3 regions of the Pantoea agglomerans genome follow, and region 2 is predicted to be linked to each of the others. Evidence: predicted binding sites of a transcription regulator. Region 2 holds the regulator's gene; each other region holds the start of a gene.

Region 1 (4,825 bases), 1.1 Mb from region 2:
GGTTTCTCCAGCGGCTGGTTATGACGCATCAGGAAAGGATGGATCAGGCTGTTATCCAGCGAGCCGGGCTGCGACGCCGACGGCTGTGCAGCGGCAGGTGCAGGCGTCTGAGGCACAGGCTCTGCGGCGGCCGGCGCGTAAGCAGCAGCCGCAGGTTCAAAGGCGGCAGCAGGTTCAAACGCGGCGGAAACCGTCGGCGCGGCTACGGAAACCGCTGGCTGAGCAGCCGGCGCTTCCACGGGCTGCTGCCACGGCGTATGGGTCGCCGCAGGCGCTTCCGGCTCTGGCGTGCTGGCGATAGTGAAGAGCGGTTCATTCGGCCCCTCATCCACCAGATCTTTCATCGGCGAGAAGTCGAACGCGGCGGAGGTATCCAGGCTAAAGGCAGGCGTCTTCTCATCCTGCTCTTCAGTGCCATAACGCTGCTGCTGCTGAGCGGCGAACTGCTGCGCCAGCGCAGCCTGCTCCATCGCCGCTTCTGCGTCGGGCTCCTCTTCCTGCTGCCAGCTCTCACCGTAGCGCTGCTGCTGCTGGCTGGCAAAGGCGTCACGCAGCTGCGCCTGCTCTTCAGCCTGCTGCTGCTGTTCAGTCCATTCGGCATGCGCCTCTGCAGGCCGATCGGCCTCGGCGCGCTGCTGCTCCTGCGCTTTGGCTTTTTCTTCCGCCATACGCTGAGAAGGCAGCTTGATGCCGTAGGAGGCAAGCTCGCGGCGCGTGGGCAGTTTTACCGGATTAGGACGCGGCAGCGCCGGCCCAATGCCCTGCTTCACCTGAGGATTGTGAGTAGCTTCAGGGACAACATCGAACAGCGGCGCTGATGCGGCCTGGCCGGCGGCGGCGGCCGTTGTGCCTGCCGCGGCGGTCATATCGGCATCGCGCCAGTTGCCCATCTGCGGACCATCATCCTCTTCCCAGCCGGTAAAGGCGGGCGCAGCGGGCTCCTGAGGCAGATCGAACTGATAGCGAGGCGGCTCGGCGGGCTGAGCCGGCGCCGGGGTAAAGGCGCTGGTGGTCTGCTGAGGTGCGGTGAACGGGCTGGCCGCCGCAGAAGATGTGGCCGCGGCCGACGTGGCGGCAGGCATGACGCTACCTGGAGTCGATATCGCAGCGCCGAAAGCCGGTGCTGCCGCAGGAGTCGCGGTTGCGGCAGTAGCAGAAGCCAGAGTTGCTGCGGTAGCCGGGGCTGCAGCAGCAGCGGAAGTCAGGGCTGCTGCGGGAGCCGGGGTTGCGGCAGCAGCGGGAATGGTGGTTGCAGCGGGAGCCTGCGCCGCCGCAGGTTCAGCTGACAAAGCCGCACCGGCGGTCGCTGTAGCGGCAGTCGAGACGGGCGACGCCACAGCAGATACGCCCGCAGCCTGGGCGGCTGACGTCAGCGCGGCGTCCGTCGCCGCAGCGGCTTTCGCCAGCAGCGGATCGGCCGTCTGCGGGGCGGCGTGGCCAGCCTGCGCGCGCGGCGCGGCGAGCAGCACGTCTTCTTCATCCTGCGCGGTCGCCTCAAAGCGCGGCGCGACGTCAGCGTCGAAATCATCCTCCTCGTCCTGCCACGGCTCGTCGCGACGCGAACGGTTGCTGGCGAACGTCAGCACGCCCATCACCACGCCGCCGATGCGCTCGGCGATAGTCAGCCATGACCAGCCGGTATAAAGCGTAATGCCTGCCGCCCAGACGCACAGCAGCGCCAGCGTACCGGTAGCCGGCGTGAACCACGGCGCGATGGCGTTGCTCACCAGGCTGCCGATAACGCCGCCGGAGGCGAAATACCAGATATCGTCGGCGTTGAGCGCGGCCAGGCCGCAGGTGGTCACCACCAGCGCCAGAACGCCGATCAGGCGCAGGCCGATAGCGAAATAGTCGATGTAATCCTGCTGATCGCGCTGGCGGAAGGCGATCCAGCACAGACCCACAATCACTGGCGGAATAGCGTAGGCCATCACGCCGAAGATAAACAGCAGCGTATCCGCCAGCCAGGCCCCCACGCCGCCGCCGAGGTTATGAATCGGCTCATGCCAGGCAGTTTGCGACCAGCTCGGATCGGAAGGATTGAAGCTGACGAGCGAGACCATCAGATAGACGGCGAAAAGCGAGACGAGAATAAGCAACGCTTCCAGCAGACGGCGTCCGCTGCTCAGCGGTTTTAACGAAACTTCTTTGTCTTCTGTGTATTCCTGGCTCAAGAGAACTCTCCAGGTGCCTGTAAATTATGAAGGCAACAGCGTCGGGCAAGCCCGACGCTGGTCCTGTATGAATTCACAGGAGTGTATCGAAATATCGCAGGTTTTGCACCTGCGCTGCGTTATCGGGTTTTAATCACCAGCCGATTACTCTGTTTGACCTCTTCCATCACCACGTAAGTGCGGGTGTCGTTGACCCCCGGCAGGCGCAGCAGGGTTTCGCCAAGCAGTTTACGATAGGCGGACATATCCGGCACGCGCGTTTTCAGCAGGTAGTCGAAGTCGCCGGAAACCAGGTGACACTCTTGAGTTTCCTCAAGTTTTTGCACAGCGGCGTTAAACTGTTCAAACACATCCGGCGCACCACGATTCAGAGTAATCTCAACGAAAACCAGCAGTGATGCATCAAGATAGTGCGGGTTAAGTTGCGCGGTATAGCCAAGAATAAAACCCTGACGTTCCAGACGACGCACACGCTCAAGACATGGCGTAGGCGATAATCCTACGCGTTTGGAAAGCTCTACGTTGGAAATACGACCATCTTTCTGAAGCTCATTCAGAATGTTTCTGTCGATTCTGTCGAGATCTTTTCCGGGGCGTTTCTTATTGTCTACCATTATTATTGTCTCTCTTAATTCCTTCCCTTTACCTGCCGCGCCCTGGAAACGTTCACTGTTCAAGGCATTAGTGAAGCGACGAATCAGAGCCTGTGCGCTGTCGCGCATCCATCCGCATGACGCATGTTGTCTGTCCACATCATGCGTCATTACCCATGTCAGGCTGTAATTTATCGGGAACAAAGGGCAAAACGAGGAACGAAATCCTGTTTTGACTCTCTCCTTCTTCTTCGCTTCTGCCATTGTTTTCGCAAAAGCGCAGGCGATTGTCAAAGTAAAAAGACCAAATTCAGTACAAGATGCCAGACAGACCGCTGGGTAACTGTTTTTAAATGAGAATTTTTATACTTTTGCACCAGTAAAAGCCGATTATTGCCCCTTTTTAGCGCAGCCGGCGTGCAGAACCCGCCGTTATCGTCTACGCCGCTTGCAGCTATCGGTAACAAAATTCCCCAGCCCTTTTTTTGCCACGGTAAATTCCCTACAATTCCAGGTCATGTTGTCAGCCGAATGAAACTGAGGATCATATGAGTACGGCCAAACACAGTAAATTGCTCATTCTGGGCTCAGGCCCGGCGGGTTATACCGCAGCGGTCTATGCTGCTCGCGCTAACCTGAATCCGGTGCTGATCACCGGCCTCGAAAAAGGCGGTCAGCTGACCACCACGACCGAGGTAGAGAACTGGCCCGGCGACCCGCACGATCTCACTGGTCCCTCGCTGATGGAGCGCATGCATGAGCATGCCGAGAAATTCAATACCGAAATCATTTTCGACCATATTCACACCGTCGATCTGCAGAACCGTCCGTTCCGTCTTACTGGCGACAGCGCGGAATATACTGCCGACGCGCTGATTATCGCCACCGGCGCATCGGCGCGCTATCTGGGCCTGCCTTCCGAAGAGGCGTTTAAAGGCAAAGGCGTTTCCGCCTGCGCCACCTGCGACGGCTTCTTTTACCGCAACCAGAAAGTAGCGGTAATCGGCGGCGGTAACACCGCCGTGGAAGAGGCGCTCTATCTGGCGAACATCGCGGCGGAAGTGCATCTGATCCACCGTCGCGACAGCTTCCGCGCGGAAAAAATCTTGATCGATCGCCTGATGGAAAAAGTGAACAGCGGCAATATCGTGCTGCATACCCATCGCACGCTGGAAGAGGTAGTCGGCGACCAGATGGGCGTGACCGGCCTGACGCTGCGCTCGACGCTCAACGAAGCGGAAACCGAGTCGCTTGAGGTGGCGGGCCTGTTCGTCGCCATCGGGCACAGCCCGAACACGGCCATTTTCGAAGGTCAGCTGGCACTGGAAAACGGCTACATCAAGGTGCAGTCGGGCCTGCACGGCAACGCTACCCAGACCAGTATTCCCGGCGTATTTGCCGCGGGCGACGTCATGGACCATATCTATCGCCAGGCGATCACCTCCGCCGGTACCGGCTGTATGGCCGCGCTGGACGCCGAGCGTTATCTCGACGGTCTGGTTAAAAACGATCGGTAAGTTGTTAATTAGCTGATCTAACTTATGCGGGGCGACTGTTTTTCAGTCGCCTTTTTTTATGCCTCCGTGCTAGATTCAGGCGCCTGAAGAGCTACCTTCTTATCCTTTTTTGGGTATCGACAACGCTACGGTCTCGCATGAACAAAACCCGGCAACAGGAACTGACCCGCTGGCTGCGCCAGCAACGCGCTTACGGCGGCCGCTGGCTGCGGCTGACGTCGCTGTTTGGACTGGCGAGCGCGCTGGCGATTATCGCCCAGGCCTGGCTGCTCGCCTTTTTGCTGCAGGCGCTGATTGTCGAACAGCGGCCGCGCGGCGATCTGCTGCTCCCCTTCGCGCTTTTGCTGCTCTGCTTTGCGCTGCGCGCGCTGCTTAACTATGCGCGCGAGGCTGCAGGCTTTCGCGCCGGCCAGGCAATTCGCCAGGCGCTGCGCCAGCAGGTGCTGGATCGCCTCTCCGCGCTCGGGCCAGCGTGGATCCGCGGCAAACCGGCAGGCAGCTGGGCGACGCTGCTGCTGGAGCAGATTGAAGAGATGCAGGA
Region 2 (4,825 bases):
CGCAGCTCTTTGGCGTAAGTACCCACTTCCATGACGTGCTCATAGCCGATATAGATCGGCACCAGCGTAATCGGACGTTTGCCGCCGCGCAGCATCGCCTGCAGCGTCATCGCCAGCGTGCCGGTTTTCGGATCGAGCAGGCGACCGGTACGTGAGCGCCCACCTTCAACGAAATACTCGACCGAATAGCCGCGGCTGAACAGCTCGCCGAGATATTCACGGAATACGGTGGCGTAGAGTTTATTGCCTTTAAAGGTACGGCGAATAAAGAACGCGCCCAGGCGACGGAAGATCGGACCGGCGGGCCAGAAGTTCAGGTTGATGCCCGCGGCGATATGCGGCGGCACCAGGCCCTGGTGATAAAGGACGTAGGAGAGCAGCAGATAATCCATATGGCTGCGATGGCAGGGCACATAGACGATCTCATGGCCATCTTCCGCCAGCTGGCGCACGCGTTCGCCGCCGTTGACGTTGATGCCCTGATAGAGACGGCTCCACAGCCAGCCCATGACGCGATCGGTGACGCGGATCGCCTCATAGGAGAAGTCGGCAGCGATCTCTTCCATCATCTCAACGGCGTTTTGCTGCGCCTTCTCATGGGAGAGCTTTTTGCTGCGCGCCTCTTCTTCCACCGCTTTTTCAATCGCCTTGGACTGCAGCAGCTTGTTGAAGAGATCCTGTCGCGCCGGCAGACGCGGACCAACCGCGGCTAAACGCTGGCGTGCGAAATGAATACGCGCCACGCGCGCCAGTTTCTGCGCGATGGATTTGTCGGTGCCGTGCTGCGTCGCCATCCAGCGCAGCGAGACGGTTGGCGAAAAGCGCACAAAGCTGTCGCGGCCGTGCCAGACGATAGCGAAAAACTTCTCAACCCCGTTAAGCTCGCGCAGGTGCGGCGCATCGTCGCCCTGAACCTCGCGGCCGGGCGCGCGGCCAAACATCACCGAAACCGGCAGCATCTGGATATCGAGCTGAGGGTTGTTACGGTGCAGATCGAGATACTCGTGAAAAATCTTCACCGATTCGGTATTCGGCCCAAAAGCGGGGAATACGCGCGGGCCGTCGTGAATAAACACGTGGCGCGGCAGTATCGAGCCGTCAATCTCCAGTGGTGACAGCGGATCGGGCAGATTATGCTTCAGACACTGCTGGCGCAGCGTCAGCAAATCCGCCTTGGAATCGTATGGCAGCACGTACATAATCGGCCGCGTTGGATCGAGTCCATGTTCGGAAACGGGATCGCCCGGAATAGCCTTCGTTTTTACCAGAACAGAGAGTGGTAAATTCAACAATTTATAATAAAGTTTACGCCAACCTGACATAGACAACATGAAGCCTCTTGTTAGCAAAGCGCCGCAAGCATATCAGAAAGTGCTGCGAAGATCTGTGGTGGTGCCAAACGCACCTGGCCCAGACATTGACGTCAAACAACCTAAAGGGTTCCCTCGCAATGGCAAGTAATACCACCGGTTTGCTCAGGATTGTAAAAGCGGCAGGCTACTCGTGGCAGGGGCTGCGCGCCGCCTGGCAGCATGAAGCCGCGTTTCGTCAGGAGGCCACGGCCGCCATCGTCGCTATCGCTATCGCCTGCTGGCTGGATGTCGACACCGTCGCGCGCATCCTGATGATTGGATCGGTGGTGCTGGTGATTATTGTCGAGATCCTCAACAGCGCAATCGAAGCGGTGGTCGACCGTATCGGCCAGGAGCGTCACCCGCTGTCGGGACGAGCGAAAGATATGGGCTCCGCCGCCGTTTTGCTCGCTATTATACTGGCGCTGTTCATCTGGATCGCGCTGCTCTGGACGCATTTGCGGTAGGCTTTCCACAATGGCCCAAACGGCTGTTATTTCCCTGGGTTTTGGTTTTCATTTCACCAATACCTGTATATACTCACAGCGACTGTATAAACAACCAGGGGGCGGGATGAAAGCATTAACCACCAGGCAGCAACAGGTTTATGACCTGATTCGCGACCATATCAACCAGACGGGCATGCCGCCAACGCGTGCGGAGATCGCCTCGCAGCTGGGGTTCCGTTCCCCCAACGCCGCCGAAGAACACCTTAAAGCGCTGGCGCGTAAAGGCGTTATTGAGATCGTTTCTGGCGCATCACGCGGCATTCGCCTGCTGATGGAAGAGGAAGAGTCCAACGGGCTGCCGTTAATCGGCCGCGTCGCCGCTGGCGAGCCGCTGCTGGCTCAGGAACATATTGAGACGCACTATAAAGTCGATCCCGACCTGTTTAAGCCCTCTGCTGATTTCCTGCTGCGCGTTGCCGGTATGTCGATGAAAGATATCGGCATTATGGATGGCGATCTGCTTGCGGTGCATAAAACGCAGGATGTGCGTAACGGTCAGGTTGTTGTGGCGCGTATCGATGACGAAGTCACGGTAAAACGCTGGAAAAAGCAGGGCACCGTGGTTCATCTGCTGCCGGAAAACAACGACTTCGAACCGATTATCGTCGATACCCGCACGCAGTCGCTGACCGTTGAAGGTCTGGCAGTGGGCGTGGTGCGCAACGGCGAGTGGCTCTGACCGCTCGCCTTCAGACGCCTGTATCGCTTCGCCAGGCGTCTGTACGATAATCTTTTCACGCGCCTCCTCCTGCGGCTAGCGCCGCATTGAGGCCGCCTCGCTCCTTTTTACGTTTTCAGGCATGGACCGGCTGATGCGTCTCTTCTCTGCTGACGATCGACAACTCTGGCGGCTGGCGCTGCCGATGATCCTCTCTAATATCACCGTGCCGCTGCTCGGCCTGGTGGACACCGCCGTTATCGGCCATCTCGACAGTCCGGTTTACCTTGGCGGCGTAGCGATTGGCGCGACCGCGACCAGCTTCGTCTTTATGCTGTTACTCTTTTTACGCATGAGCACCACCGGCTTTACCGCGCAGGCCTTTGGCGCGCGCGATGCGCAGGCGCTGGCGCGCGCCCTGACGCAGCCGCTGCTGATGGCGCTGCTTGCGGGCCTGCTGTTTATTCTGCTGCGCGATCCGCTTAGCGCGCTGGCGGGTCGGCTGGCGGGGGGCAATCCCCAGGTGCTGGAGCAGGCCGCCATCTTTATCCATATTCGCTGGCTCAGCGCGCCGGCAACGCTGGCAAATATGGTTATCCTCGGCTGGCTGCTGGGCGTGCAGTATGCCCGTGCGCCGGTTGTGCTGCTGGTGGTGGGCAACACGGTAAATATTCTGCTCGATCTCTGGCTAGTGCTCGGTCTGAAGTGGGGCGTGGCCGGCGCGGCGACCGCGACGGCGCTGGCGGAATATGTCACGCTGGCGGTAGGGCTGGCGATGGTATGGCGGGTTCTGAAGCTACGCGGCATATCAATGACGATGCTGAAGAGGAGCTGGCGCGGCGATATCCGCCGCCTGCTGCGCCTTAACCGCGACATTATGCTGCGCTCCCTGCTGCTGCAGCTCTGCTTTGCCTCGCTGACGCTTATCGGCGCGCGCCTGGGGCCAGAGATCGTCGCCGCCAATGCCGTCCTGCTGATGTTTATCACCTTTACCGCCTATGCGCTCGACGGGTTCGCCTATGCGGTGGAAGCCGTTTCCGGCGAGGCCTATGGCGCGCGCGACGGCGACAGGCTGCTGTCGGTATGGCACGCCGCCTGTCGTCAGGCGGGCATGGTTGCGCTCGCCTTCGCGCTAATCTATGCGGCGAGCGGTGACGCTATTGTGTCGATGCTGACTTCGCTGGCGTCGCTGCAGCAGCTGGTCGATCGCTATCTTATCTGGCAGATCATTCTGCCGCTGGCTGGCGTGTGGTGCTATCTGCTGGACGGGCTGTTTATCGGCGCGACGCGCGGGCGCGAAATGCGCAACAGCATGGCGGTGGCCGCGCTCGGTTACTTCCTGACGCTGCTGACCTTGCCCTGGCTGGGCAACCACGGTTTGTGGCTGGCGGTAACGGTTTTTCTTGCGCTGCGCGGCGTTTCGCTTTGGTGGATCTGGCGGCGCGAATGGCGCCTAAGCCGCTGGTTTGCAAACTGATTATCGCGCGCAGCGGCAGCCTTAACGCGCTGCGCTAAACAGATTATTCTGTATTTCTGCGGCAGTTGCCGATTCGTCTACTATAATTAACTTACAACAGCGCGACACAGCAGCGCTTTGTATTGTCGTATCACCATTATGTGGTGGTATGTAAAACTAAGGATGACGTGGAGGTCTGACATGAACAAAGACGAAGCGAGCGGTAACTGGAAGCAGTTTAAAGGTAAATTCAAAGAAAAATGGGGCAAGCTGACCGACGATGACATGCAGGTTATCGAAGGCAAACGCGATCAGCTGGTCGGCAAAATTCAGGAACGCTACGGTTACGCTAAGGATGAGGCCGAGAAAGAGGTCTCAGACTGGGAAAGCAATAACAAAGATTACCGCTGGTAATCTTCTCGCTCAGGCCTCGCCTGAGCGACCGGCACAGGGACGTGCTGCTTAGCCTCTTCTTCCGCGCTTTTTCCCTTCTGATTCATGATCGTGCCCGCAGCTATCCTTATGCGTACAGGCTTCAACTTCCGCACAGCTCATGCAGAGACCGTGCGCCTCAATCACGCTGTGCCGTAGCGTAAAGCTCGCCTCGCCAGCCAGATCGGCAATAATATTCTCTACGCCCTGCGCCTGCTTTTCCGTGACCGCCGCGCAGCGATCGCAGACCAGCATCACTGAGGTATGCGCCGGCGCTTCAAAATGGTGGCAAACCACATAGCTGTTGTTTGACTCCACGCGGTGAATAAAGCCCTGTTCCAGCAAAAATTCCAGCGCGCGATAGACCGTCGGCGGCTTTGCCTGTGGCTCGCTGGCGCGTAGCTGATCCAGCAAATCA
Region 3 (4,825 bases), 540 kb from region 2:
GGATTCTGAATGGTCACGATGCGCGGCAGCTCGTGCTTCTCCGCCAGCTGCAGATAGCGCATCACGCCCCAGGCCGTTTCGTTCGACACGCCGATATAGCGAATTTTACCGGCACGCACCTGCTCGGCCAGCGCTTCCAGCGTCTCCAGCAGCGTAACGGGAATGGTGTTCTCGCTGTACTGATAGCCCAGCTTGCCAAAGTAATTGGTCTGGCGCTGCGGCCAGTGCAGCTGGTAAAGGTCGAGGTAGTCGGTGTTGAGGCGCTTCAGGCTGGCGTCCAGCGCGTCGCGGATATTCTTGCGATCCAGCGCCTGATTCGGGCGAATCGACGCGTCCGCGCCGCGCGACGGGCCCGCCACTTTGCTGGCGAGGATCACCTTGTCACGGCTGCCGCGCTTCTTCAGCCAGCTGCCGATGTACTGTTCGGTCAACCCCTGGGTTTCCGGGCGCGGCGGCACCGGATACATTTCAGCGGTATCGATAAAATTAATGCCGCTGGCGATGGCGAAATCGAGCTGCTCGTGGGCGTCGGCTTCGCTATTCTGTTCACCAAAGGTCATGGTTCCCAACCCCAACTGACTCACTTCCAGCGTGCTATGGGGGATACGGTGATAGTGCATAGCCGTCTTCCTTATTTTTATGGAATGTAATGGTGTGTCCTGTGGGACTATAGCGCGTGAATCAGCGGGGAAGGAAGTGGGGAAAATCGGGGAAATCACCTGTCCGGACAAATTGCGGGACAGGTGAGCTGAAATGGCACTTAACGCTCAATAATGGTCGACACTTCGTCGCCATTGATCTGCACTTCATGGCCGGACTGATCGGTATATTTCACCAGACCGGTCTCTTTATCAATGGTCGGCTTGCCTTCCGTCATAATCATCTGGCCATTTTTTGTTGCCATTACATAATCTGAACTGCATCCGCTCAGTGTAACGGCGGCAAACATCAACACTGCTACGCCCGCCAACTCTTTCATCACGCTTATTCCTCTCACTCCCGTCAGCCAGTGGGCCGCGTCGCCTCGTCAGAGGCCAGCGGCATTAACTGCAAAAAGTGTAGTAATAAATCGTTTTGGCGCTTTGCGTTATCGCATGAATCTGAAAATAAAAGGGCGGCCCGTAGCCGCCCTTGACATTTTACGTCGCGCTTTTCTTAGTGCGCATCAGGTTCAGGCACTCAACGGCCATGGAGAAGAACATGGCGAAATAAATGTAACCTTTTGGTACATGAACCGCGAAACTCTCCAGAATCAGGGTAAAACCCACCAGAATTAAAAAGGAGAGGGCGAGCATTTTGATCGACGGATGGCGATCGACAAACTCGCCGATGGCGCGCGCGGCAAACATCATCATCAGCACGGCGATCACCACGGCCGCCATCATAATAAAGAGATGATCGGAAAGGCCAACGGCGGTAATCACCGAATCCAGGCTGAAGATAATATCCAGCAGCATGATCTGCACGATAGCGCCCAGGAAGGAGTGCACATTGGTTTTATGCTCCTCTTCGCCGCCTTCGATGGTTTCATGGATCTCCATACTCGACTTCCACAGCAGAAACAGACCGCCGCCGAGCAGGATCAGATCGCGCCAGGAGAAGGCGTGATCGAACAGGGTAAACAGCGGATGGGTCAGCCGCGCGACCCAGGCGATAGAGGCCAGCAGGGCGAGACGCATCAGCATCGCGCCCATCAGGCCGAGACGACGCGCGCTGGCCTGCTGATGCTTAGGCAGTTTCGCCACCACCAGAGAGAGGAAAATAATATTATCAATGCCAAGAACCACTTCGAGGATGGTCAGCGTGCCCAGCGCCAGCCAGGCGTTGGGATCGGTTATCCACTCAAACATGCGCACACTCAATCTTAAACGAAAATTAAACGGCGATTATACGCATCCGCATCAATGAACTTACAGTAAAAAATGACGCGCCAGCAGCGGGGCGGTGAAGCTCTTTTTCAGGTAGAAACCGCGCGGCAGCGTCATAATCGGCTCGCCGTGTTCGCCGATGCCCTCGGTCAGCGCCCGGCTGTTGGCGGCTTTCGGCCGGATCTGCAGCCAGGCACCGTGGCGCGCGGTGATGCGTTCGACCTGGCCCAGCACGATCATATCCATCAGCTCCTCCCAGTCGTGGCGCAGCCTGCGATCCTCCTCTTCGTTCGGACTCCACAGCAGCGGCGCGCCGACGCGGCGCTGTGCGAGCGGGATCGCGCGATCGCCCTCCACCGGGATCCAGAGCACGTGCGCCAGCTTGTGGCGCACATGGCTCGTCTCCCAGGTTACGCCGCTGTTTCCGGTGAGCGGCGCCACGCAGACAAAGGTGGTTTCCAGCGGTTTGCCCTGGGCGTCAATGGGGATGGTTTTGAGTTCAATACCGAGATGGGCGAAATCCTGCTCCGCCTTGCTGCCTGCGCTGGCGCCCAGATAGCGCTCCAGCAGCATGCCGACCCAGCCTTTATCGCGTTTCAGATCGGCCGGCATCGGCAAGGCGGCCTGCGAGGCCAGGGCTGCCAGCGTCTGGCCCGCCAGCGCATGGGCGCGAGCCAGGAGAACAGATTCATTTTCGGGCGGATCAGGGAGCTGGAACATAGCGAATACTCAACTGGTCAAAAAATAGACAATTTTTTTCCCGGCAACTTTTCCCACAGCGGCGTCAGGATAAAGAGCGTTGATAATAGCATGATTCGCCGCGCTTTTTTAATCGCCCCCGGTGCTGACTTTCCATTACGGCACAAGGTTATCCCGGACTGAGGGCATTAATGAACAGGATCTTCGCCTGAGTTATCCACAGATCGGTGGGATAACCCCACCTCATCCCCATTACTGGTTCCATTTACAGCCTTGACTTCGGCGGAAAAGCCGCTTTTTTATCCGCTGATGAGCAAGTTTACTGCATTGTCTGTGGATAAAAACGGCGTCGCTTGATCTTTAACCAGCTAAAACGCTTTCGCGTCGTTCACCGCAAAATCAGCTATTTTAATTCTGAATAAGAGTGATTTAAGTTCATGTTTTAAATGGTTAAAAGCAGGTTGTTCATTTGTGGGGTGGTTCAGGGCCATAAAAGTTTATTCAGCTAATTCCCGTGTTCTGCACAAAGCTATCCACAGAAAACGTGAATAAGATCGGCGCTTTGCCGCCTTAATTGTTTATAACTCGGGCCAATACTGTGAGTTATCCAGGTTGAGCACCGCGTTCTTCCCGTTAATCCAGTGGTTTACCGCCTGTAAGGAGTGTGAAACAATCAGGCTATTCAAATTTAGCTTTGAGGTAGTCCAGTGATCGATGATGATGGCTACCGCCCGAATGTTGGTATCGTAATCTGTAACAGGCAAGGACAAGTGTTGTGGGCCAGGCGCTTCGGACAGCACTCCTGGCAGTTTCCTCAGGGAGGCATCAATCCCGGTGAAACCGCCGAACAGGCGATGTATCGCGAACTGTTCGAAGAAGTGGGTTTACACCGTAAAGATGTTCGAATACTTGCATCTACCCGTAACTGGTTGCGCTACAAATTGCCAAAACGTTTGGTGCGTTGGGACACGAAGCCGGTGTGTATCGGCCAGAAACAAAAGTGGTTTCTTCTGCAGTTGATGAGCAGTGACGCGGATATCAATGTGCAACACAGCAGCACGCCGGAGTTCGACGGCTGGCGCTGGGTAAGCTTCTGGTATCCGGTGCGTCAGGTTGTCTCCTTTAAACGTGACGTCTACCGTCGCGTAATGAAGGAATTCGCTGGCGTGGTAATGTCGATGCAGGAGAGTGCGGGGCAGCAGCGCAGCGCGCCAGCCCATCGACGGAAAAGAGGATAGGCCACGCCCTTATGCTCACTCAGTTGCGCGAAATAGTAGAAAAGGTGGCGGGCGCGCCGCGGCTTAACGACGCGCTCGACATCCTGGTCAATGAGATTTGCCTGGCGATGGATACGGAGGTCTGCTCCGTTTATCTCGCGGATCACGATCACCATTGCTATTACCTTATGGCCACGCGCGGCCTGAAAAAGCCGCGCGGGCGCACCGTCACGCTGGCGTTCGATGAAGGGATCGTCGGCCTGGTGGGGCGTCTCGCCGAACCCATCAACCTTGCGGATGCGCAAAGCCACCCCAGCTTTAAATATATTCCTGCCGTGAAAGAAGAGCGCTATCGCTCATTTCTCGGCGTGCCGATCATCAGCCGTCGCCAGCTGCTGGGCGTGCTGGTGGTGCAGCAGCGCGAACACCGACAGTTCGACGAGAGCGAAGAGTCCTTCCTGGTAACGCTGGCGACGCAGATGGCGACGCTGCTGTCGCAGTCGCAGCTCGGCCAGCTCTTCGGCCAGTTCCGCCAGACGCGGGTGCGTGCCATCGCCGCCGCGCCGGGCGTCGCCGTTGCCCCAGGCTGGGTCGACGAAACGCAGCCGCTGCTGGATCAGGTTTCCGCCGCCTCGACGCTCGACGTGCAGCGCGAACGCGAGCGGCTGGTGCTGGCGATGAGCGAAGCCGCCAGCGAATTCCGCCGCTTCAGCAAACGTTTTGCCGCCGGCGTGCAGAAAGAGAGCGCGGCGATCTTCGATCTCTACTCCCACCTGCTAACCGACGCCCGCCTGAAAAAGGATCTGTTCGACGAGATCGAGCAGGGATCGGTGGCCGAATGGGCGGTAAAAAAGGTTATTGAGAAATTCGCCGCCCAGTTCGCCAGCCTGAGCGACAGCTATCTGCGCGAGCGCGCGGGCGATCTGCGCGTGCTGGGCCAGCGCCTGCTGTTTCATCTTGATGACTCGGTGGTCGGCACCAACGCCTGGCCGGAGCGCTTTGTGCTGGTGGCCGACGAGCTTACCGCCACCACGCTGGCGG

Evidence for each region. Region 2 encodes LexA, which represses DNA repair genes until DNA is damaged. Its sites were predicted from a motif close to TNCTGTATGTACATACAGNA; they were not measured.
Region 1: LB453_RS15495 (DNA translocase FtsK 4TM domain-containing protein) is a predicted target of LexA. The motif match lies at 2,236-2,255, and genes of this name have one in related genera.
Region 3: mutH (DNA mismatch repair endonuclease MutH) is a predicted target of LexA. The motif match lies at 2,821-2,840, and genes of this name have one in related genera.

Annotation. Positions count from the first base shown of each region.
Region 1 is NZ_CP083809.1:2,660,482-2,665,306, forward strand. Features, by position in the region: gene LB453_RS15495 (DNA translocase FtsK 4TM domain-containing protein) at 1-2,174, opposite strand, end outside; gene lrp (leucine-responsive transcriptional regulator Lrp) at 2,294-2,788, opposite strand; gene trxB (thioredoxin-disulfide reductase) at 3,316-4,284, shown strand; gene cydD (heme ABC transporter permease/ATP-binding protein CydD) at 4,422-4,825, shown strand, end outside.
Region 2 is NZ_CP083809.1:3,737,194-3,742,018, reverse strand. Features, by position in the region: gene plsB (glycerol-3-phosphate 1-O-acyltransferase PlsB) at 1-1,322, opposite strand, end outside; gene LB453_RS20580 (diacylglycerol kinase) at 1,451-1,819, shown strand; gene lexA (transcriptional repressor LexA) at 1,926-2,540, shown strand; gene dinF (MATE family efflux transporter DinF) at 2,674-3,996, shown strand; gene LB453_RS20565 (CsbD family protein) at 4,177-4,389, shown strand; gene zur (zinc uptake transcriptional repressor Zur) at 4,438-4,825, opposite strand, start outside.
Region 3 is NZ_CP083809.1:3,194,246-3,199,070, reverse strand. Features, by position in the region: gene LB453_RS18050 (NADP(H)-dependent aldo-keto reductase) at 1-620, opposite strand, end outside; gene LB453_RS18045 (YgdI/YgdR family lipoprotein) at 761-979, opposite strand; gene LB453_RS18040 (TerC family protein) at 1,140-1,850, opposite strand; gene mutH (DNA mismatch repair endonuclease MutH) at 1,911-2,588, opposite strand; gene rppH (RNA pyrophosphohydrolase) at 3,275-3,805, shown strand; gene ptsP (phosphoenolpyruvate--protein phosphotransferase) at 3,817-4,825, shown strand, end outside.